2 linked regions of the Pseudophaeobacter arcticus DSM 23566 genome follow. Each later gene encodes a partner of the first gene's protein in a complex. Links are inferred from orthologs where the notes say so. Each region holds a gene or a part of one and is shown in the gene's direction. Other genes may lie near its edges. The genes, in order: ARCT_RS0117310 and dnaN.

Region 1 (11,653 bases):
TGACTATAGCGCTCCCGCCTTCACAGCATAGATGCACAGAATTCAATATTAAACACATTTTTTCATCCGGAACCTTACAAAACTCCAGAATGTCAAGCCATTGATGTATTTGGCACTCTGCAGTCAAAGGGGAAAGAGGCAGAGGAACCCCCCGCTGCCCTTTTTCTGTGAATTCACGCTTGCACCAGCGCCAAGAGCCGGCGCCTCCGCTCCATGGCGCACTGAGGCCTACTGAGGCCCACTGTCTCGGGCAACTTGGGGCATGCACCCGCAGCAGCCACAGCCCCCCCTATCAGGGAAACTCGCGCCAGATCAAACCCGCCAAAAGGCCGTGCGGTGGCGTCAACGCAATTGTCGAAGGCCATGGGCGCCCGAACGGAAGTCTCATTTCAAAACCACAGCGTATGGCCATCTGAAATCACGCAAAACGCATCCGGTGAGGTGGGGGTAAGTTGAGACAGATGTGAGTGGCGGGGAGACAGGGATTCGAACCCTGGGAACGCTCTCACGTTCAACGGTTTTCAAGACCGCCGCATTCGACCACTCTGCCACCTCCCCGGTCTGGGGGCGGTTTAAGGTGCTGCAGGACAACACGCAAGAGGAAATTATTCCTGCTCGCAAATGCCCTGGAGATCTCCCCCAGTGAGGGGCAAGACCGTGCTGAGCCCGCAGGAAACGCGCGGGATCGCGCCCATCACCCAGCTTTTACAAACCACGCTCGGGCATAGGGTTTTCATGACTGCCGCCGCAGGCTATCATTCGCCAAATCATAACGACGACCGGGAAATCCGGCGAGGTGCGCTTTGGCGCAATGAGCACAGGCAAGGAAATGATCATGACACCAACCATGCCGAAATGGAGACCAAGATCTGGCCTCGCATTGATGGCGATCTCAGTGCTGGCACTCTCGGCCTGCGAAGAAGGCGCCAATCTCGGGTTTCTGAAGCCCAGGGCGGCAGAGACTGCAGTAACCGGCTCCAGCAGAACACAATTGGTCGAACGCGACGTCGAGGCCCCTGATGTGTTTCAGGTCAGTGAAGCCGGGCTCTGGGATGGTCGGCCATCGCTGGGCGGTGTCTGGGTGGCGCATCCAGATGCCAAAGACCCCGAACGCGTGATCATCCGCAACACCTCCAATGGGAAATTTGTCATCGGCGCCCTGTTCCGCCGCGAGCGCGAAATCCCCGGCCCCCGGTTGCAGATCTCTTCGGATGCGGCGGCGGCTCTGGGCATACTGGCAGGTGCTCCAATTGATTTGAATGTCACCGCCCTGCGCCGTGAAGCCGAAGAACAGCCAGAACCCGCGCTGGCGGACGCCACCCTGCAGGACAGCCCCCTGGAAGAGGCGGCAACCACAGCGCTTGGCGCGGATGAAATCGAAGCCACGCCGCTGGATCCGATTGCTGGCGCCGCCGCTGCGATTGAGGCCGCACCAGCGCCCAGTCCACAGGCGCCCAGTCCACAGGCTCCACGCCCGCAGGCGCCCGTTGCCCCGGCGCCGCGTGTCTCTTCGCTGGGCAAACCCTACATTCAAATTGGCATTTTCAGCGTTGAAAGCAACGCAAAGAACACCGCCGCGCAGATGCGCAATGCCGGTTTGATCCCCACCGTGCTGGCGCAAACCGGGAATGGGAAACCATTCTGGCGCGTTGTGGTCGGCCCCGCCAAATCCAAGTCAGAACGCAGCCAGCTGCTGAAAAAGATTCAGGAAACCGGCTTTACCGATGCCTATGCTGTCACCAATTAACACCATCCCCACCCCCAAGGAGGTCGCAGGCATGAAATCAATGGTCAGCCCCTTTGCCAAACTTGCCCTGGCCGCCAGCTTTGGACTTTGCCTGACGGCGCTGCCGCTTGCCGCTTTTGACACCAAGGCGCGGGCCGCCTACGTGGTGGATCAGGGGACCGACACCGTGCTTTTGTCCAAGAATGCCGATGTTCCGCTGCCCCCGGCTTCGATGTCGAAACTGATGACGCTGTATGTCGCCTTTGAAGCGCTGCGCGATGGCCGGCTGTCTTTGGATGAGCGTCTGCCTGTCAGTGCCCATGCCATGAGCTATGGCGGCTCAACCATGTTTCTGGACACCACCGACCGGGTGCGTGTCGAAGACCTGCTGCGCGGCATTATCGTTTTGTCGGGCAATGACGCCTGTGTGGTCATCGCCGAGGCGCTCAGCCCCGATGGCACAGAGGCCGGTTTTGCCCGCTACATGACCAAACGCGCCCATGAGATGGGCATGAGTGATGCCAGTTTTGCCAATGCCAACGGCTGGCCCGCTATTGGCCACCGCATGTCGATGCGTGACCTTGGCATCCTTGCCGAACATCTAATCGAAGACTTCCCACAGTATTACCCTCTGTTTTCAGAGAAGAGTTTTGCCTTTGATGGTCGTGCGCCCTCCAATACCCACAACCGCAATCCCCTGCTCGGGCTTGGCATCGGTGCGGATGGGCTGAAGACCGGTCACACCTCTGAGGCAGGCTATGGCCTGGTCGGGTCCGCCGTGCAGGGGGATCGCCGGGTGATCTTTGTGGTGACCGGATTGGACAGCACAAAGGCCCGCGCAGAGGAGGCTGAGGCCATTGTTAACTGGTCGTTTCGCCAATTTGCCAAAAAGATCGTCGCCAAGGCCGGTGTCTCGGTTGCCAGCGCCGAAGTTTGGCGGGGAGCGGAACGATCGGTAGGCCTGGTGCCTGAAACCGATCTGGAAATCCTGCTGCCTGCCCTCGCAGGCTCTGAAATCCCGGCTGAGGTGGTCTATTCCGGCCCAATCAATGCCCCCATCAGCAAAGGTCAACAACTGGCAGAGCTGGTTCTGCAGCCGGAGGGGCTGCCCGAAATCCGCCTGCCCCTGGTGGCTGAACAGGATGTCGCCAATGCGGGGTTCTTTCAGCGGGTGCAAAATGCAGCAAAGGTTCTGTCCAGACGCCTGATTGCTGGTCCCGAGGCACAACAGTGAGCGAGAATAGCATACGCCTGCCGACCGGCCTGTTCCTGACCTTTGAAGGTATTGACGGCTCGGGCAAATCAAGCCAGTGCAAACGCCTGGCCGAAGCTCTGCGCGCGGCGGGCTACGATGTTGTCCTCACCCGCGAGCCCGGCGGCTCTGAGGGGGCCGAGGATATCCGCCGCCTGGTGCTGGAAGGCGACCCAGACAAGTGGTCCGCCGAGACCGAGATCCTGTTGTTCACCGCCGCACGGCGCGACCACCTGGAACGCACCATTCTGCCCGCTCTGGCTGCGGGCAAGGTGGTGATATGTGACCGCTTTGCCGATAGCACCCGGATGTACCAGGGCATGTCGCGGGGCGATTTGCGCGCCACGGTGGATCAGCTGCATGCGCTCATGATTGGACGTGAACCGGACCTGACCCTGCTTATTGATATGGATCCCGCCACCGGCCTGTCCCGCGCCAAGGGGCGCCAGGGCACCGAAGAACGGTTTGAGGATTTTGGCCTCGGCCTGCAGGAGAAAATGCGCGCGGGCTTTTTGTCTCTGGCGTCTGAGTTTCCCGACCGTTTCAGAGTTGTGGATGGTGCCCGGGATATCGACACCGTTGCTGCTGATGTTTTGCGCCTCACTGAGGCCGCACTGGCGGCCCGTACCAAAGCAGCGCAGCAATGAGCCGCGCCCCCAAGGCAAAAGCCGACGAAGAGCTGCCGCGCGCCGATCAGGCCCCAGGCGCGCCGCACCCGCGCGAGACCACCCAGCTCTTTGGGCAGGATCAGGCAGAGCAGGATTTTCTCACCGCCTTCAACTCCAACCGGCTGCATCACGGCTGGTTGCTCACCGGACCGCAGGGCGTCGGCAAGGCGACCCTGGCCTGGCGCATCGCCCGGTTCCTGCTGGCGACGCCAGCCGCCGAGGAAGGCTTGTTTGGTGCACCGCCCCCAGCCACCTCGCTGTCGATTGACCCCGAACACCCGGTGTCACACCGCATTCAGGCCCTGGCCGAGCCCGGGCTGGTCGCCATCAGCCGCAGCTACAACGACAAGGGCAAGCTGCGCGATCAGATCGTGGTCGATGATATCCGCAAACTGAACCGCTTTTTTGGCCTGTCCTCCACCGACGGCGGCCGCCGCGTGGTGATTGTGGATGCCGCAGACGACATGAACATAAGTGCGGCCAACGCCTTGCTGAAAATGCTCGAAGAGCCCCCTGCCCGCACCACTTTGCTGTTGATCTCCCATCAGCCCTCGCGCCTGCTGCCGACGATCCGGTCCCGCTGCCGCACCCTGCGACTGGGGCCGCTTTTGCCGGAAGATATGCAATCTGCCTTGGCGCAGGCCGGAGCCGAACTGCCTGAAAACACCGCCCATCTCACCGCCCTGGCGGCGGGGTCTGTTGGGGCCGCCCTGCGAATGTTGAACCTTGGCGGGCTAAGGATCTACGCCGAGCTGGTACAGATCCTGAACACCATGCCCCGGTTGGATCGCCAACGCGCCATCGCTCTGGCTGAGGCCTCAGCCCAGCGCGGCGCAGCCGAGAAGTTTGAACTGCTGCTCACCCTGATCGAGGTCGCCCTGTCGCGGCTTGCCCGAACCGGCGCCACAGGTCAGCCGCCACAGCCCGAAGCCGCAGCAGGCGAGGCCGCAATGCTGACCCGACTGGCCGCAACGCCGCTGCAGGGGCGCGCCTGGGCTGATCTCTCGGCTGAGGCCACGACGCGCGCACGCCACGGGCAGGCCGTGAACCTTGACCCGGCTTCACTTGTCCTAGATACGGTTTTCAAGATGCAAGAGACCGCATCCCGGTGACCTATAGACAGGCCATCCCGGATCCGGCCAGACACACGACGAGGCAGGCATGAGCACCACAATTCCACAGATCACCGATAGCCATTGCCATCTGGATTTCCCCGATTTTGAGGGCGAGCTGGATGCGGTCATTGCCCGCGCTGCCGAGGCAGGCGTGACCCGCATGGTCACCATCTGCACCAAGCTCAGGAACGAGCCTGCTGTGCGCGCCATCGCCGAGACCCATGCACCGGTGTTCTACGCCGCAGGCACCCACCCGATGAGCGTCGCCTCAGAACCCATGGCCAGCTATGATGATCTGGTTGCCCTGGCGGATCATCCAAAATTTGTCGGTATTGGCGAGACCGGGCTCGACTATCACTATACGGCCGAAAGCGCCGAAATTCAGCAGCAGTCCCTGCGCACCCATATTGCCGCCGCCCGCGACACCAAACTGCCGCTGATCATCCACGCCCGTGCCGCCGATGACGATATGGCGCGGATCCTGCGCGAAGAGATGCAAAACGGTGCCTTCAGCTGCGTCATGCACTGTTTCTCCTCTTCGGTTGAACTGGGCCGGGCGGCGCTGGACCTTGGGTTTTACCTGTCGATGTCAGGTATTTCAGCCTTCCCCAAAAGCCAGGAGCTGCGCGACATCTTTGCCGAAGCGCCACTCGACCGTATCCTGGTGGAAACCGACGCCCCCTATCTGGCGCCACCGCCCCATCGCGGCAAACGCAACGAACCGGCATATTCGGCCCTCACCGCGCAGGTTGGGGCCCAGGTCTTTGATCTGGACTATGGTGATTTTGCCGCGCAGACCCAGGCCAATTTTGACCGCCTGTTCTGGAAGGCCGCCCGGTATGAGGCCGCTGCCTGATGGCTGAGCTGCGCTATACAATTCTGGGCTGCGGCTCTTCCGGTGGGGTGCCCCGCCTGGGCGGTCATTGGGGCGACTGCGACCCTGACAACCCACGCAACCGTCGCCGCCGCTGTTCCATGCTGGTGGAACGCGACGGGCCGGATGGCACCACCTCGGTGCTGATCGACACCTCGCCTGACATGCGCAGCCAGTTGCTGGATGCCGGGGTGGGACGGCTGGACGCGGTGGTCTATACCCATTCCCATGCCGATCATGTGCATGGCATGGATGACCTGCGGATGATCGTCTTCAACATGCGCGCCCGCGTGCCCGTCTACGCCGATGGCGATACGCAAAATGCGCTGCTGTCGCGCTTTGGCTATGCCTTTGTGCAGCCCGAAGGCTCCCCCTATCCGCCGATCCTGGATCTGCGGACCATTGATGGCGCCTTTTCCATTGGTGGCCCCGGCGGCGAGATCCCTTTCCTGCCCTTTGAGGTCAATCACGGGGCCATGGATGCCCTGGGGTTCCGCATTGGCAATCTCGCCTATCTGCCGGATGTTGCCGAAATCTCCGAGGATGTCACCGAGGTGCTGGAAGGGCTGGATTATTGGGTTCTGGATGCCCTGCGTCGCAGCCCACACCCCACCCATTTCAGTCTTGAGCAGGCCTTGGCCTGGATCGAGCGGATGCAGCCAAAACGCGCGGTGCTGACCAATATGCATGTTGATCTGGACTATGCCACGCTTGAGGCCGAGACCGCCGATCACATCACCCCGGCCTATGACGGCATGGTCATTCGCTGCCCGCTGTAGGCAAGGTTTTCTCCGGGCGGCCCTGCCGCCCGCAGTAAGTGCAGAACCTGATTTTTTCTGCCTGGCCAGTCTGACCAGTCCCGCCAGTCTCGCCGCCGACCACATTGCCCAACGGGCCCGCCACTTTTCAAAGCCCGCCATTTTTCAAAGCCCAAAGTGACTGCTCCAAAGGAAACCGCGATGTTGCAAAGTCTGATTGATGTCATCCTGCCGGTCTTTCTGGTAGTGGCTGCAGGCTATGTCGCAACGCTAAAGGAGGTTTTCTCCGCCTCTCATATTGAGGGGCTGATGAAATTCACCCAGGGCTTTGCCATCCCCTGCCTGCTGTTTCACGCCATGGCCAATCTTGACCTGTCCAACAGTTTTGATCCCAAGTTGCTCATCAGCTTTTATACCGGAGCCGCAACCTGTTTTGGCATCGGTCTGACGGGCGCCCGGCTGCTGTTCAAACGCGACTGGGAAGACTGCGTGGCCATCGGGTTCTGCTGCCTGTTCTCCAATTCCGTTCTGTTGGGGCTGCCCATTACCGAACGCGCCTTTGGACCTGAGAACCTGACCGGCAACTATGCGATCATCGCCTTTCACTCTCCTTTTTGCTACGGGCTGGGCATCACCGCGATGGAGGTGGTGCGCAACCGCGGGGCTGGTGGGGTCAAAACCGTCTCTTCGGTGCTGACGGCGATGTTCAAAAACGTGCTGATCCTCGCCATCGCGCTTGGCTTTGCTTTCAACCTCGCGGGAGTGACGATCCCCACGGCTGTTGATGAAGCCCTGCAATTGGTCATTCGGGCCGCCCTGCCCGCAGCACTGTTTGCCCTGGGCGGCGTCTTGGTTCAGTACCGCCCCGAAGGCGATTTGCGCACCATTGGCTTTGTCTGCGTCATCGCGCTGATGGTGCATCCCAGCATTGTCTGGCTGCTGGGGGGATCGCTGGGGCTGAAACAGGATCTGTTCCGCTCTGGTGTGCTGAACGCTGCCATGGCGCCGGGGTTCAACGCCTATATCTTTGCCAATATGTACGGGCGCGCCAAACGGGTCGCCGCCTCTTCGGTGCTGATTGCCACTGCCGCTTCGGTGATGACAGTCTGGTTCTGGCTGCTGGTGCTCAGCTAACGCCCCCTCACAGGAGGGAGCCCCTGAGCTACCAGCGGGGGTCATCCAGCTCCAGATCAAAGCGACGCGGCATCAGCCCGGCCTGAAACCAGGTGACAAAGCTTTGGATGGAGAACACCGGCAGGCCCGTCACCCGGCGCAGATCGCGGGCATAGGGCACCATATTGGTGCATTCCAACACGATCGCCCCCAGATCCGGATTATCCGCCACCAGCGCCCGGGCGCTGTCAATCATGTCCAGCCGACAGGCTTCAAAGTCTATCGCCGCAGCATCCCCAAGTATATCACGGGTAAAGCAGCGCAGCCCCTCTGTGCCGCCAACCGGCGTATCCCCCGGCGCGCCCGCAGCACGCAGGTGGGCGGGGGTCAGTGTCTCCTTGGAAATGGTCAGGACGCCAACCCGCTTATCCCTAGGCAAAAGCGCCTGCACCATCGGCACCTGCATCAGCGAAGACGTCGCCACCGGCACCCCCAGCGCGGCTTTGACCTGATCCTGGATCAGCGCCAGAAAGCCGCAATTGGTGGTGATGCCATCACAGCCCATCGCAATCAGGTCACGCCCTGCCTCGATGAACAAATCCACCAGTTTGGTCGGATCATTGCGCACCACCAAATCCGGAGTAGCACCGCGTACCACCCGGTAATGCACCGGAAAATCCCAGGTCAGGACATTGCCCATATCGCCGTGAATACGCGGGAACTGTGTTTCCAACATCAAGATCCCCACCGCAGCCCCATAGACCGTCTTGCCACCCTGTTCCATCCCGTCTCCTTTTGAGTAATGCCCGCCGCGCCCAGTGATTAGCGTCCAGTGCCTAGTCTTCGTCCGGCACATAGAGCTGGGAAAAGGCGATGCGCACCGCCTCGGTTGCCTCTTCACGGCGCTTTTCAATATGCCCCCGCAGGGCTTTGGTTGCAGCCTCAACGTCCCGTGCGGCCAGCCCCTGTAGCACCTGCCGATGGGCCGAAACATCGCCCGGCGGGCGCCCCTCAGCCTGATCGCGCATCCGCTTTAGATCAATCAAGCGGATATAGCGGATCCGCCCATTGAGGTTCTTCAGCATCCGTTGCAGTTCACTATTGCCGGACAATTGCACCAGGCGATTATGAAAACTCTCGTCCAGCGCCAACAGCTCTTCCAAATCGGTGGCGCTTTCATAGTCCGGCTCCATCCGGTCCAGATAGTCGGAAAATGCGGAGATATCTTGCTCTGGTGCGCGCAGGCAAGCAATGCGCAGGGCTTCACATTCGATCGCCACACGCGCCTCATACAGGTCAAGAATATAGCCTGGCGTCAGCGGGCGGCAAAAGAATCCCCGGTTGATCTGAAAGGTCAAAAACCCCTCGGCCACCAGCCGGTTCAGCGCCTCCCGCAACGGCGTGCGGCTGGCCCCCAGCACCTCGGACACGGCACTTTCATTGATCCGCTGGTCAGGCTTGAAGGCAAAATCCGCTGCCATCCGGCGCAGCGCCTCATAGACCCGATCAACATTGCTTTCCCGTTTGGCCATCTTGTTCCGCTCGCATCCTGATCTTGGCGCAGTTCCCTGCTGATTTGAGGCCACGCTAGAGCAGACTTGACTTGTCCGCAATAATGAACTCCAAACTGTATACAGTTGTGAGCACACGACTTGATTCCATTGGTGATGCAATGAACAAAACGCGGCACCCGTAGAGAGCTGCACAATGACCAAAACAGATTGATCAAACCCGGGAGAGTAAAATGAGCAATGCGATGAACGGCGCCGAGGCCCTGGTGCGGATGTTGGAAGCCCACGGCGTGCGCCATGTCTTTGGTCTGTGCGGCGACACCACCCTGCCCTTTTATGACGCGCTTTATGGCCTGGATCACGGCATAACCCATGTGCTTACCCGCGACGAGCGCTCTGCGACCTATATGGCCGATGGCTATTCCCGCGTCACTGGTCGCCCCGGCGTGGCCGAGGGTCCCTCCGGTGGCGGCGCCACCTATATCCTGCCCGGCCTCATTGAAGCCACCGAAAGCTCCTACGCGGTTCTTGGCATCACCACCGACATCTCGGTTGCGTCTTATGGAAAATACCCGCTGACAGAGGTCGACCAGGAGGCCCTGATGCGGCCCCTGACCAAGTGGAACACGGTGATCAAACAGTCCCAACACATCCCCCGGATGGTGCGCACCGCTTTCAAGGCCATGACCACTGGCCGGTCAGGTGCGGCTCATCTTGGCCTGCCATATGATGTGCAATATGATGCGGTTGACCCCAGTGATATCTGGGCAGACCCAAAACACCAAAGCTATCCCGCCTACCCGCAGGCGCCCGAACCCGGCGCTGCAGAGGCGGCGATTGATGCAATTTTATCGGCAAAATCGCCGCTGATCATCTGTGGCGGCGGCATTGTGATTGCCGGCGCCATGGAGGAGCTCTCCCGGCTTGCCACCCGCCTGGATATTCCAGTCGCAACCTCGATCTCAGGTCAGGGATCCCTGGCCGAGACCCATGCCAATTGCCTGGGTGTTGTGGGCTCAAACGGCGGCACCGATGAAACCTGGGAAATGATGGAGGCGGCGGATCTGGTGGTGTTCATGGGCTGTCGTGCAGGCTCTACCACCACCTCGCGCTGGGAGGCCCCGGCACCCGGCACCCGTATCGTGCATTTTGACAATGACCCGATGGTGATCGGCGCCAATTACCGCACCGAGGTGGGGGTGGTGGGCGACCTGCGGCTCTCGCTGGCTGCGGTCAACGCGGTGCTGGATCGCCGGGCGCAGGGCGCGGATAGCTTTGGCGGTGCTGCTGCCATCGCACAGATCAAAGCGCGCAAGTTTGAAAGGTTTCATCACCTGGCCCAAAGCACCGAGACCCCAATCCGCCCCGAGCGCGTGGTTGATGCGCTGATGAAAGTGCTGCCGCCGGATGCCACTGTGGTTTCTGATCCCGGGACCAGTTGTCCGTATTTTTCGGCCTATTACCAATTGCAGCAACCGGGGCGCTATTTCATCACCAACCGGGCGCATGGCGCCCTTGGCTACGCGCTTTCGGCTTCCTTGGGGGCATGGTTCGGGCGGCCCGCATCAAAAACCGTGGCCTTGATGGGAGATGGATCCTTTGGATTTACCGTGGGTGAGCTGGAGACCGTCTGTCGCGCCCGCGCGCCCATCACCTTTGTGGTGTTCTCCAATTCAAACTTCGGCTGGATCAAGGCCAGCCAGTTCGCGGACAAGGGCGCGCGGTACTACAACGTCGATTTCAACCGCACCGACCATGCCGCCATCGCTGCCGCCTATGGTATCAAAAGCTGGCGTGTGGACAAGCCCGAGGACCTGGAGCGGGTGATGCGCGAGGCGGTTAATCACGACGGCCCCACCCTGGTGGATGTGGTCTGTCAGCCCCTGGAGGAAAGCAACGCCCCTGTTCGGCGCTGGATGGGGTGAGGCCCGTCTCGGAAAGGCTCTGGGAGAGCCTTTCAGGGCCGAACGGGCGGAGCCCTGGGGGACTATGCCAAACGGGCGGAGCCCTGGGGGATCATGCCAGACGGGCAAAGCCCTGGGGGTCGGACAAAGACGACAAAAGATGCCCGTTCCAGTGCCATGTCCCGGAAAAGATATCGGCCCACCCTGAAACTCCGTTCCGCACTCCCTGAGCTCCAGTCACCAACCGCGCCGCGCCTTGGCGCGGCGCCCGGCCCAAGGGGAGAGAGGTCATCTTTGATGGCCTTGATCTGCGCGGGAGCCCCTCCTTATTTGAACACTGTCAGTCCACACAATAGGGCGCCAGTTCCGACTGCAAAAGCGCCAGAAACTCTTGCCCGATTGAAGACAGCGGTCGCGCGGCAGAGGTAATCACTGCCATCTCCATCAGGATCTGCGGGCGAAAACAGCGCGAGACAAAGCCGCCCTCCTTGTCAAAATCCAGCACAAAGGGATCCAGCAAGGCCACGCCCATTCCCTCTTTGACAAAGCTCAGCAGGTTCTTGAACAACTGCGCATGAACCCGCGTCTTGAGCGGCACCCCCGCCTGTACAAAGGCTTCGCGAATGTTCCGGTGGGTGATGTGATCAGGCCCCATGACCAGAAATGGCGCACCTTCCAAGAGCGCCGGGGTAAGAACCTCATGTTGCGCCAGCGGGCTGTCAGCGGGAAGCG
Region 2 (11,607 bases), 900 kb from region 1 along the record:
GACAAGGTGCGTTGCATCGTGCTGACCGGATCGGAAAAGGCATTTGCCGCTGGTGCTGACATCAAAGAGATGTCGGAGATGAGCTTTACCGATGTCTATACCAGCAACCTGTTTGCGCAGGTGAATGACCGCATCGTGGCGATTCGCAAGCCAATCATCGCGGCCGTTGCGGGCTATGCGCTGGGCGGTGGCTGCGAGCTGGCGATGCTGTGCGATTTTGTCATTGCGGCGGAAACGGCCAAGTTCGGCCAGCCAGAGATCAACCTTGGCGTTGTGGCCGGCATTGGCGGCACCCAGCGTCTGACGCGGTTTGTCGGCAAATCCAAATCCATGGACATGAACCTCACCGGTCGCTTCATGGGTGCAGAAGAAGCCGAGCGCGCCGGTCTGGTGTCGCGGGTGGTGCCTGCCAAGAAACTGATCGAAGAAGCCATGGGCGCGGCGCAAAAGATTGCCGAGAAATCCCTGCTCACCGCGATGGCGGTCAAGGAAACGGTCAATCGCAGCTACGAGCTGCCGCTGAGCGAAGGCATGTTGTTTGAACGCCGGGTGTTCCACTCGATGTTTGCAACCGAAGACCAGAAAGAGGGCATGGCCGCCTTCCTGGAAAAACGCGAAGCCCAGTTCCGCGATAAGTAATCTGTTGGGGCCTGTGTCCAGGGTCTGCCCCAAGATCGGGGCGGTTCTTTTGGAATGGCCCCGGCAGTTTCACGGTGATTTGGCTGTCGCCGTAAGAGCCTCACCTGGGCCAGGTGGCAATCTGCTTGCATATTGCAGCCCATCCCATTAAAGACCGCAGCCATACATGCGCGTGCAGCCCGCTTGGCTAGAATCACTCCGAGATCCGATCCGGGTTTGGCTGGCCTGCGCCGACATATAAACACGAACCCGAAGATAAGGTCACAGAGACATGGCAAATAGCCCCCAAGCAAAAAAACGCGCCCGTCAGAACGAAAAGCGTTTTGCAGTAAACAAAGCTCGCCGTTCGCGCATCCGCACCTTCCTGCGTAAAGTTGAAGAAGCCATCGAATCTGGCAACAAAGAAGATGCAGCCGCAGCTCTGCGTCTGGCCGCTCCTGAGCTGATGCGTGGCGTGACCAAAGGCGTCTACCACAAGAACACGGCTTCGCGGAAAGTGTCCCGCCTGACTGCACGAGTCAAAGCTCTGGGTTGATTCCCTGCCGGGAATTTCCTGCAAGTAAGAATTTGAAAAAAATGAAGGCGTCGCATTTTTGCGGCGCCTTTTGATTTTCTCCTTATCTGACGGATACCTTCTGCAGTTGCGAGAGATTCTTTACGGCCAAAGCATGAGTCAACAACAGAGTTTCATTGCCGCTGCCCCCCGCAAATTGCTACCACATATACAGCGATTCACTCGCTGGGGGGACAGGCTGCTCACGGTAATCTTGACGGGCATCAAGGTTGCTTTACGGCGTAAGAGTTCACGGGAGGCCACTTTGGCTTCTCAATGATTCTGCGCCCTGCTGTATTGGGTTTTCAATCAGCAGCCTTGTCTCATTTGTGTGCAGAAACGGTTTTTAGTTTCAGGATAAGGCCACCGCATATTCGTGGCTTTTTGTTGGACAATCCGTTGCCCCATAGGGGAATGTGGTCAGGATACTCCTGTCCGCATGCGCAGAAGTTATGGGTGAAGCGCAGCTCTGAAATGGGCGCGAAAGAATGATAGGCGAAAGATAAACAGGCCGCTGCTTGTTTTTGGGGATGCATGAGGCGCAGCACATGACGGAAGAAAAATGGGGACAGCTCAGAACTCGGCTTTTGAAGACTGTTGGCCAAAATAACTTTACGACCTGGATCGAACCGTTGGAGTTCAATTCAGTTGACGATGGTGTGGCGGTGTTTCACGTGCCAACCAATTTTATGGGCAACTATGTTAGCCAGAACTTTGCCGATCTCATTCTGCATGAGTTCAGCATCTCTGGCGAATCGGTTCAACGCCTGGCCTTTCGGGTTGCTGCCAATTCACCTGCGCGACCGGTGCGCCAGGTCGAACAGCCCGCAGAGCCCTTTGCTGAGATGCAGGAAAGCTCTGGGCGGGACAATGGCGAGGCCCAATGGGGGCGGGAGACGACGCGCCCGGCAAATACCGGCGCACCTTTGTCTGCCAAAGCAGCTGCCGCTGCGCCGATGGATACGCTGCAGGCAGCACCGCTTGATCCGCGGTTTACCTTTGACAACTTTGTCGTTGGTAAGCCAAACGAGTTGGCCCATGCTGCGGCGCGCCGGGTTGCCGAAGGCGGCCCTGTGACCTTCAATCCGCTGGTCCTATATGGCGGTGTGGGTCTGGGTAAAACCCACCTGATGCATGCAATCGCCTGGGAAATCCGCGCCCAAAACCCTGATCTCAACGTGCTGTATCTGTCGGCTGAACAGTTCATGTACCGTTTTGTGCAGGCTCTGCGCGAACGCAAGATGATGGACTTTAAGCACCTGTTCCGTTCGGTTGATGTGCTGATGGTCGATGATGTGCAATTCATCGCTGGCAAGGATTCAACCCAGGAAGAATTCTTCCATACCTTCAACGCCCTGGTGGATCAGAACAAGCAGATCATTATCTCTGCTGATCGCGCTCCGGGTGAGATCAAGGATCTGGAAGACCGGGTTAAATCGCGTTTGCAATGTGGCCTGGTGGTGGATCTGCATCCAACAGATTACGAATTGCGTCTGGGCATTCTGCAGACCAAGGTGCAGTTGCAACAAAAGACCTACCCGGATCTGGAAATTGCCGATGGGGTGCTGGAGTTCCTGGCGCATCGGATCTCTACCAACGTACGCGTTCTCGAAGGCGCGCTGACCCGGCTGTTTGCCTTTGCCTCGCTGGTGGGGCGCGAGATCGACATGGATCTGACGCAGGATTGCCTGGCGGATGTTTTGCGCGCCTCTGAGCGCAAGATCACCGTTGAGGAAATCCAGCGCAAGGTCTCTGAGTATTACAACATCCGGATGTCGGACATCATCGGCCCCAAACGCCTGCGCTCTTACGCGCGGCCACGGCAGGTGGCGATGTATCTGTGCAAAAAGCTCACCAGCCGCAGCCTGCCAGAAATTGGCCGTCGCTTTGGGGGGCGGGACCATACAACCGTCATGCATGGGGTGCGCCGCATCGAGGAGTTGAAGTCGACCGACGGTCAGATCGCCGAAGATGTGGAAATGCTGCGCCGCGCGCTTGAATCCTGATCTGTCGACCTGATCGCATGATCCGCAGACGGCCCCGGATTTCCGGGGCCGTTTTTGTTGGGCTTGCTGTCAGGCCTGTTGCCCAGTGTCTTGTCCGGTGTCTTGCCCTGCATTTGGCGCCGTGTCTCGCCGCGCAATCGGGTTCAATCGCAACGATTCTGTGGGTTTCAGGCCGTTGTGGGATCTCACCTCTTGACGCTGCCGGGATTCCCTTAGAAAACTCAATAAAAGCCTTGTACATGAGGGGCAAACCGCTACTTTGCTTGTCCCGACCCTTGCTATTTCAGGGCCTGGTTCAGGGCCTGGGCGGAAGCCCGCAGGTACGGCGAAACAGCTTTGGCTAGACGGGCGCGACGAAGAGGAAAGCGACATGAAGATCAGCATCGAACGCGGCACACTGCTGAAGGCGGTTGCGCAGGCCCAGTCAGTGGTGGAGCGTCGCAATACCATTCCGATCCTGGCCAATGTTCTGATCGAGGCCGAAGGCGACGTGGCCCAGTTCCGCGCCACCGATCTTGATATCGAAGTTGTCGATAAGGCCCCGGCGCAGGTCGAGCGCGCAGGCGCCACCACCGTCGCTGCCACAACCCTGCATGAAATTGTGCGCAAGCTGCCGGATGGTGCCTTGGTGACGCTCACGGCGGATGCGGCAACCGGTCGTCTGACGGTAGAGGCCGGGCGCTCGAACTTCTCGCTGGCCACCCTGCCACGCGAAGATTTCCCGGTTATGGCGAGTTCCGAGTATCACTCGAACTTCACCGCCAATGCGGCCATGCTGCGCCGACTCTTTGATAAATCCAAATTTGCCATCTCAACCGAAGAGACCCGTTATTATCTCAATGGTGTCTATATGCATGTCTCGGATGCTACTGAGGGTGGGAAGGTGCTGCGCTGTGTGGCCACCGATGGTCACCGTCTGGCCCGCATCGACGCACCGCTGCCAATGGGGGCCGAGGACATGCCGGGGGTGATTGTGCCGCGCAAAACCGTCGGTGAGATGCGCAAGCTTCTGGATGATGACGAGATGGATATTGCGGTCTCTGTTTCAGAAACCAAAGTCCGTTTTGCCACACCCAATATCACCCTGACCTCCAAGGTCATTGATGGCACTTTTCCAGATTACACCCGGGTCATTCCGGTCGGCAATACCCGTCGGCTTGAGGTGGACGCCGATGAGTTTGCCCGCGCGGTGGACCGGGTTGCTACGGTTTCTTCCGAGCGATCGCGCGCGGTGAAGCTGCAGCTGGAAGAGGATCGCCTGATCCTGTCGGTCAATGCACCGGACAGCGGCGCCGCCGAGGAAGAACTGGCGGTGGCCTATGCGGATGAGCGGCTGGAGATTGGCTTTAATGCCAAATATCTGCTGGAGATCGCCAATCAGGTTGATCGCGAGAACGCCGTCTTTATGTTCAACTCCTCTGGGGATCCGACCTTGATGCGCGAAGGCAATGATGAAAGCGCTGTCTATGTCGTGATGCCGATGCGGGTTTGACGCCTTAGGATCTGGTGACCTGGGATATGCCAGGCCCAGATTGCTCCGGACTGGCATATATCGGCCTTTCGGCCCGGCCCCCCTCTCGGCGGCAAGGCCGCCTGCCGGGCAGCGGGACGGGAATATTTGGGGAAAGATAAAACCGGAAGTGTCCCCATGCTGGCTTTGACCTCTTTGACATTGTCCCACTTTCGCTCGCATTTGCGGGCGGAATTGCATTTGGATGGGCGCCCCGTTGCCATTCATGGCAATAACGGTGCTGGCAAGACCAATATCCTCGAGGCCGTGTCGCTGTTTTCTCCGGGGCGGGGTCTGCGGCGGGCCAGTGCCGCGGATATGGTGCGCCGTCCCGAGGGGCTTGGCTGGAAGCTGAAAGCGGTCTTGCAGGCACCGGATCAGGCCTATGAGATCGAGACCTGGTCGGACGAGGGCGCAGCACGCCAGGTGCGGATCGACAATAAGGCCTCGAACCAGATTGCCCTGGGGCAGATCTGCCGGGTGGTCTGGCTGGTGCCGGTGATGGATCGGCTTTGGGTTGAGGCCGCAGAGGGGCGTCGCCGGTTTCTCGACCGCATCGCGCTGAGTTTTGATCCCAGCCATGCCGAGGCCACGCTGATTTATGAAAAGGCCATGCGCGAGCGCAACAGGCTGTTGAAGGATCAGGTCCGCGATGCCGCCTGGTATCGGGTGGTGGAGGCCCAGATGGGCGCTGCTGGCCATCGGATTCACAGCGCGCGGCGCGCTGCGGTGCAACGGCTGGAGGCGGCGCAGGACACGGCTGAGACCGCCTTTCCCACGGCGCAGCTGGAGCTGGTGCAGTCTGAAGGCGAGATGCCGACAAGCGAAGCGGATCTGGTTCAGGCTCTGGCCGAGGGGCGGATGCGGGACATGGCGGTTGGCAGAACCCTGGTTGGGCCACACCGAAGCGATCTTATTGGCACCTATGCGCGCAAAGGCATCGCAGCCAAGGAATGTTCCACCGGAGAGCAAAAGGCACTGTTGGTCTCGCTGATTTTGGCCAATGCGCGCGCCCTGGCCGCCAGCGAGGGGGCGCCACCCATTTTGCTGCTGGATGAGGTTGCGGCGCATCTGGATGCTGATCGTCGCGCCGCATTATATGATGAAATCTGCGCTCTTGGGGCGCAGGCCTGGATGACGGGCACCGGGCCGGAGCTTTTTGCGGAACTGGGAAGCCGCGCCCAGATTTTCGAGATTGGCGACCTGGATGGGGTATCGCAGGTGGTCAGCGAATGAGCCTCTCTGTCTGGGATCTGCTGCTCTATGCGGCGGCTTTGTTTGTGCTGTTTCTGACGCCGGGGCCGGTGTGGCTGGCGCTGATGGCGCGGGCGGTCTCTGGTGGGTTTCAGGCGGCCTGGCCCCTGGCTGTGGGCGTGGCTGTGGGCGATCTGATCTGGCCGCTGGTTGCGATTGGCGGCATGTCCTGGCTGGCCTCCAGTCTGAGCGAGGTGATGTTGGTGCTGCGTTGGGGCGCCTGCCTGATGTTTGTCCTCATGGGGGTTCGGGTGATCCGCGCGGCCGGGCGAAAGATTGCCGAGAACCGGGCTTTGACCCGACCGGGCGCCTGGGCCGGATTTGTGGCGGGCGTTGCGGTGATCATGAGCAATCCCAAAGCGATCCTGTTCTATATGGGATTGTTGCCCGGTTTTTTTGACCTCGGGGCGCTTGGCTGGGTCGATGTTGTGGTGATCATCTGCCTGTCCTTTACGGTGCCGCTTTTGGGAAACCTGGTGATGGCGGCGCTGGTGCATTCCCTGCGCCAGGTGATTGCCTCGCCCGCGGCCCTGCGGCGGCTCAACCTGACCTCGGGGGCATTGCTGATCGGGGTGGGACTGCTGCTGCCCTTTACCTGATTTTGCCTGCGATTTTCTGCGATCTGACGGCGCGTCGGCGGCTTTGTTCTATTCCCTGTCCTGGGCCAAGAAAAAGCCCCGTCGTGGGTGACATTCGGGGCCAAGTTGCGTATAAAATCACAAAGTTAAAACAGGAAGTCGCGAATGTCTGATAACGAACAGAGCCCAGCCGAATATGGTGCCGATTCCATTAAGGTTCTCAAAGGGTTGGAGGCAGTTCGCAAACGTCCTGGCATGTATATCGGTGACACCGATGACGGCTCTGGTTTGCACCATATGGTCTATGAGGTGGTGGACAACGGAATTGATGAGGCCCTGGCCAATCATGCCGATCACGTTCGGGTCACAATTCATGCGGACAGTTCCGTTTCGGTTTATGACAACGGGCGTGGAATCCCGGTTGGCATTCACGAAGAAGAGGGCGTTTCAGCGGCTGAGGTCATCATGACTCAGCTGCACGCGGGCGGCAAATTTGACAGCAACTCCTATAAGGTTTCCGGCGGTCTGCACGGGGTGGGTGTTTCGGTTGTAAACGCCCTGTCCGACTGGCTGGAGCTGCGGATCTGGCGCGAAGGCAAAGAGCACGTCGCACGGTTCGAACATGGCGATACCGCCGAGCACCTGAGAGTGGTGCAGGACTGTGGCGACAAAACCGGGACCGAGGTCCGGTTTATGGCCTCGACGGATACCTTTTCGAACCTGGAATATTCCTTTGAGATTCTGGAGAAACGCCTGCGCGAGCTGGCCTTCCTGAACTCGGGCGTCAGGATCATCCTGATTGACGAACGCCCAGCGGAACGGCTGGAATCAGAGCTGATTTATGAAGGCGGCGTCAAAGAATTTGTCAAATATCTGGACCGGTCAAAAACCCCGGTGATGGATACCCCGGTCTATATCACCGGCGAAAAGGATGACATCGGTGTTGAGGTGGCGATGTGGTGGAACGACAGCTACCATGAATCGGTGCTGCCCTTTACCAATAACATTCCACAGCGCGACGGTGGCACCCATCTGGCGGGTTTCCGCGGCGCACTGACCCGGACGATCAACAACTATGCCCAGTCCAGCGGCATTGCCAAAAAAGAGAAGATCTCTTTCACCGGCGATGATGCCCGCGAAGGGCTGACCTGTGTTCTGTCCGTCAAGGTGCCGGATCCCAAATTCTCCAGCCAGACCAAAGACAAACTGGTCTCCTCTGAGGTGCGTCCGGTGGTGGAGAGCCTGGTGAATGAAAAGCTGGCGGAATGGTTTGAGGAAAATCCAAACCAGGCCAAGCAGATCGTTGGCAAGGTCGTCGAGGCGGCGCTGGCCCGCGAAGCCGCCCGCAAGGCGCGCGAGCTTACCCGGCGGAAAAACCCTATGGATCTCAACTTCCTGAGCTCCAAGTTGAAAGACTGCTCGGACAAAGATCCGGTCAACACCGAAATCTTCCTGGTGGAGGGTGATTCCGCTGGCGGCTCTGCCCAAACCGGGCGGGACCGGAAAACCCAGGCGATCCTGCCGCTGAAGGGTAAAATCCTGAATGTCGAGCGGGCGCGGTTTGACCGGATGCTGGGCAGCCAGGAAATTGGCAACATGGTCATGGCCCTGGGCACTGGCATTGGTCGGGATGAGTTCAACATCGCCAAGCTGCGCTACCACAAGATCGTCATCATGACCGATGCGGATGTTGATGGTGCCCATATCCGCACGCTGCTGTTGACCTTCTTCTATCGTCAGATGCCTGAACTGATCGAAGGTGGCTATCTCTACATCGCCCAGCCGCCGCTTTACAAAGTGGCGCGTGGCAAATCCGAGGTCTATCTGAAAGATCAGGCCGAAATGGAGGATTATCTGGTCAACCAGGGTGTCGAAGGGGCCACGCTGAAACTGGGCTCCGGCGAAGAGCTGGTTGGTCAGGATCTTATCCGCGTCGTTGATGAGGCGCGTCAGTTGAAACGGGTTCTGGACGCTTTCCCAACCCATTATCCGCGCCATATTCTGGAACAGGCAGCCGTGGCCGGCGCCTTTGTACCCGGTGCCGTTGATGCCGATTTGCAAGGCGTTGCCGACCGGGTTGCGACCCGGCTTGATCTGATTGCGCTGGAATATGAAAAGGGCTGGCAGGGCCGGATCACCCAGGATCATGGCATTCGCCTCGCCCGTATTCTGCGCGGTGTCGAAGAGGTCCGCACTCTGGACGGTCCCATGCTACGATCCGGTGAAGCTCGTAAAACTGGCAGCTTTACCAAAAGCTTGCAGGAGGTTTACGCGACTTCGGGCCAGTTGGTTCGACGGGACCGTGTCCAGGCAATCCATGGGCCGCTTGATCTGTTGAAGGCCATCATGGAAGAGGGCGAAAAAGGCCTGTCGCTGCAGCGCTACAAAGGTCTGGGCGAGATGAACCCCGATCAGCTGTGGGAAACCACCCTGGACCCGGATGCCCGCACCCTGTTGCAGGTCCGTGTCGACGATATGGTTGAGGCAGATGATCTGTTTACCAAACTGATGGGCGACGTGGTTGAGCCACGGCGGGAGTTCATTCAGAAAAACGCGCTGAGCGTCGAAAACCTGGATTTCTAGGGCCTGATCTCTAAACCCCACAGCACTGCGGAGCCCCCGCAGTGCTGTGGCTATGCTTGCTAAGAAGCCCGCTGGGCCGCAAGAATAAGGTCGCTGGCTTTTTCACCAATCATGATGGCCGGGGCATTGGTGTTGCCGCTGACGATCTCGGGCATGATCGAGCAATCGGCAACCCGCAGGCCAGATATGCCGTGAACCCGCAGCTGCGCATCAACTACCGCTTGACCGGACTGGCCCATCTTGCAGGTGCCTGTGGGGTGATAGATCGACGCGGTGTTGTTGCGGGCCCAGTGCAGGGTTGCTTCATAGTCCGCCATATCAAGGTCGGCATGGGGGCGGAACTCCTGCGAGATCTTGGATTTCAAAGGCGAGTGCCGGGCAATCCTGCGGGCGATATTCACGCCCGCAACCAGGGTTTGACAGTCTGTCCGGGTCGACAGATAGTTTGGAATGATCTTGGGATAGCTGCCGGGATCGCTGGAGTTCAGCCGAATTTCGCCACGGGATTCGGGGCGGAGCTGACAGACTGACATGGTAAAGGCCGAAAACCTGTCGGCGCCCTTGCCGGGATTCTCCGCTGACAGGGGCTGGACGTGGAACTGGATGTCGGGGGTTTCCAGCTCGGGGCGGGTTTTGAGAAAACCAGTGGCCAGACTGGCGGCCATGGTCATGGGGCCGGCGCGAAACATCAGGTACTTCAACCCTATCCTGGCCTGTCCCAGCACCGTGCTGACCTCGTCGTTCAGGGTGGGTTCGTTGCATTTATAGACCAGCCGCGCCTGCAGATGGTCCTGCATGTTTTTGCCGACGCCTGGCAGGTCGGCCACCACCTTGATGCCATGTTCGGACAGGTGCTCTGCCTCGCCAATGCCCGACAGCATCAGCAACTGTGGTGAGTTGATCGCCCCGCCTGAGAGGATAACTTCGCGGTTTGCCCTGATGAAATGGGTCGCGCCGGTGCGATCGCGATAGGCGACGCCGGTGCTGCGCATGCCCTCCAAAACAACACGTTGCACATGGGCATGGGTGATAATCTGCAGGTTTGGCCGCGATTTGACCGGGTTCAAAAAGGCCACCGCAGCCGAGCAACGCCGCCCATTGCGCGCGGTGAGCTGGAAAAAGCCAACGCCCTCTTGGTCGGCACCGTTGTAATCGGGGTTGAAGGGGTAACCAGCGGCCTGGGCTGCGGCCACCCAGGCATCGGTTATCGGGCGCTGAATGCGCATGTTCGACACGGAAAGAGCGCCCTGATCGCCGTGAAAGGCGTCGCTGCCGCGCTCGTTGTTTTCGGAGCGTTTGAACAGGGGCAATACATCGTCCCAGCCCCAGCCTTCGTTCCCCATCTGCCGCCAGCGGTCATAGTCCTGCGATTGGCCGCGCACATAGAGCAGCCCATTGAGCGAGGAAGAGCCTCCCAGCACCTTGCCGCGTGGCCATTCAATCGAGCGCCCATTCAGCCCCGGATCCGGTTCGGTCTTGTAACACCAGTCCACCTTTGGGTTGTGAATGGTTTTGAAATAGCCAACAGGGATGTGGATCCAGGGGTTGATATCACGCCCGCCGGCCTCAAGCAGGACGACCTTTGTCCTGGGGTCCGCACTGAGCCGATTGGCAATGACACAGCCCGCAGAACCGGCACCCACGATGATATAATCAGCCTCCAAAACACGCTCCTCCGGTTGCTCACGAAAAAAACTCTATGCAGATTGTATGATTTGGGCTAGCTTTTTTTGAGATAAAACGTCTCAATAATGATCATTTAGGGAGGAAGACTATGGGACTCAAGGAGAATCTTAACCATATCTCACGGCGAGAGCTGTTCCGGGTTGCAGGACGATATGGCATGAGCTCGACACTTTTGGCGGCGGGGGGCTTTGGAGGGGCCATGAGCCTGGCCAATCTGGCGTCAGCGGCGGAATCGACCTATGAAAGGCGGTTTTCCAAGCCGGCCAAGCACACGTTAAAGTTTGGGGCCTCTGGGTTTAATGCCCAGAACCTGCTGATTGAACGGGCTGGTGGTTTGGAGTTCGCCCGCGATCTGGAGAGCCGCACGGATGGGGAGATCCGTATCGAGTTCATTGGCAATAACCAGATCTGCGGCCAGACCTCCTGCGTGGAAAAAACCCAACAGGGCATCGTGGATATCTATGCCGCCTCAACTCAGAATTCCGCAGGGGGCGCGCCCTATCTCAATGTGCTCGACTACGCCTATATGTTTCCTGGCCGGGCCGCGCAGTATCATTTTCTCTATAGCCCCGAATCGCAGCGCATCCTGCGCGAACCGCTGGAAAAACGACACGGGCTGAAGTTCCTGTTCAGCCATTGTGAGCTGCGCGGCATTCAGCTGGGTCTGGGTTGGGAGGGCAAGCCAACCGTGACCAAGCTGGAGCAGCTTTTTGGCACCAAGAACCGCGTCACCGGCACCCAGCTGGGCCGCATTGCCATGCAGGCGCTGAACCTCAACCCGGTGCCTGTCGCCTGGGA

What was found.
Region 2: the proteins of ARCT_RS0117310 (region 1) and dnaN are in contact, whole or in part, in a cryo-EM structure (PDB 8GIZ), measured with the Escherichia coli proteins. The link is inferred for Pseudophaeobacter arcticus DSM 23566 from one-to-one orthologs.

The regions. Positions count from the first base shown.
Region 1 is NZ_KI421507.1:2,702,361-2,714,013, forward strand. Bases 2,691-5,689 are described here. They hold ARCT_RS0117310 (DNA polymerase III subunit delta'), read left to right. Parts: upstream 2,691-3,621; coding sequence 3,622-4,758; downstream 4,759-5,689. Other genes in these bases: ARCT_RS0117300 (D-alanyl-D-alanine carboxypeptidase family protein), read left to right, coding at 2,691-2,960; tmk (dTMP kinase), read left to right, coding at 2,957-3,625; ARCT_RS0117315 (TatD family hydrolase), read left to right, coding at 4,808-5,617; ARCT_RS0117320 (MBL fold metallo-hydrolase), read left to right, coding at 5,617-5,689. Also shown: ARCT_RS0117295 (SPOR domain-containing protein), read left to right, coding at 836-1,747; more of ARCT_RS0117300, read left to right, coding at 1,788-2,690; more of ARCT_RS0117320, read left to right, coding at 5,690-6,414; ARCT_RS0117325 (AEC family transporter), read left to right, coding at 6,595-7,527; ARCT_RS0117330 (aspartate/glutamate racemase family protein), read right to left, coding at 7,556-8,290; ARCT_RS0117335 (GntR family transcriptional regulator), read right to left, coding at 8,343-9,038; ARCT_RS0117340 (thiamine pyrophosphate-binding protein), read left to right, coding at 9,251-10,942; ARCT_RS0117345 (LysR substrate-binding domain-containing protein), read right to left, coding at 11,262-11,653. UniProt on the Escherichia coli protein: Part of the beta sliding clamp loading complex, which hydrolyzes ATP to load the beta clamp onto primed DNA to form the DNA replication pre-initiation complex.
Region 2 is NZ_KI421507.1:3,597,675-3,609,281, reverse strand. What follows is about bases 2,677-5,629. They hold dnaN (DNA polymerase III subunit beta), read left to right. Parts: upstream 2,677-3,568; coding sequence 3,569-4,690; downstream 4,691-5,629. Other genes in these bases: recF (DNA replication/repair protein RecF), read left to right, coding at 4,847-5,629; dnaA (chromosomal replication initiator protein DnaA), read left to right, coding at 2,677-3,198. In the rest of the region: ARCT_RS0121920 (enoyl-CoA hydratase), read left to right, coding at 1-639; rpsT (30S ribosomal protein S20), read left to right, coding at 911-1,174; more of dnaA, read left to right, coding at 1,741-2,676; more of recF, read left to right, coding at 5,630-5,944; ARCT_RS0121895 (LysE family translocator), read left to right, coding at 5,941-6,561; gyrB (DNA topoisomerase (ATP-hydrolyzing) subunit B), read left to right, coding at 6,706-9,123; ARCT_RS0121885 (GMC family oxidoreductase), read right to left, coding at 9,183-10,787; ARCT_RS0121880 (TRAP transporter substrate-binding protein), read left to right, coding at 10,898-11,607. UniProt on the Escherichia coli protein: Confers DNA tethering and processivity to DNA polymerases and other proteins. Acts as a clamp, forming a ring around DNA (a reaction catalyzed by the clamp-loading complex) which diffuses in an ATP-independent manner freely and bidirectionally along dsDNA.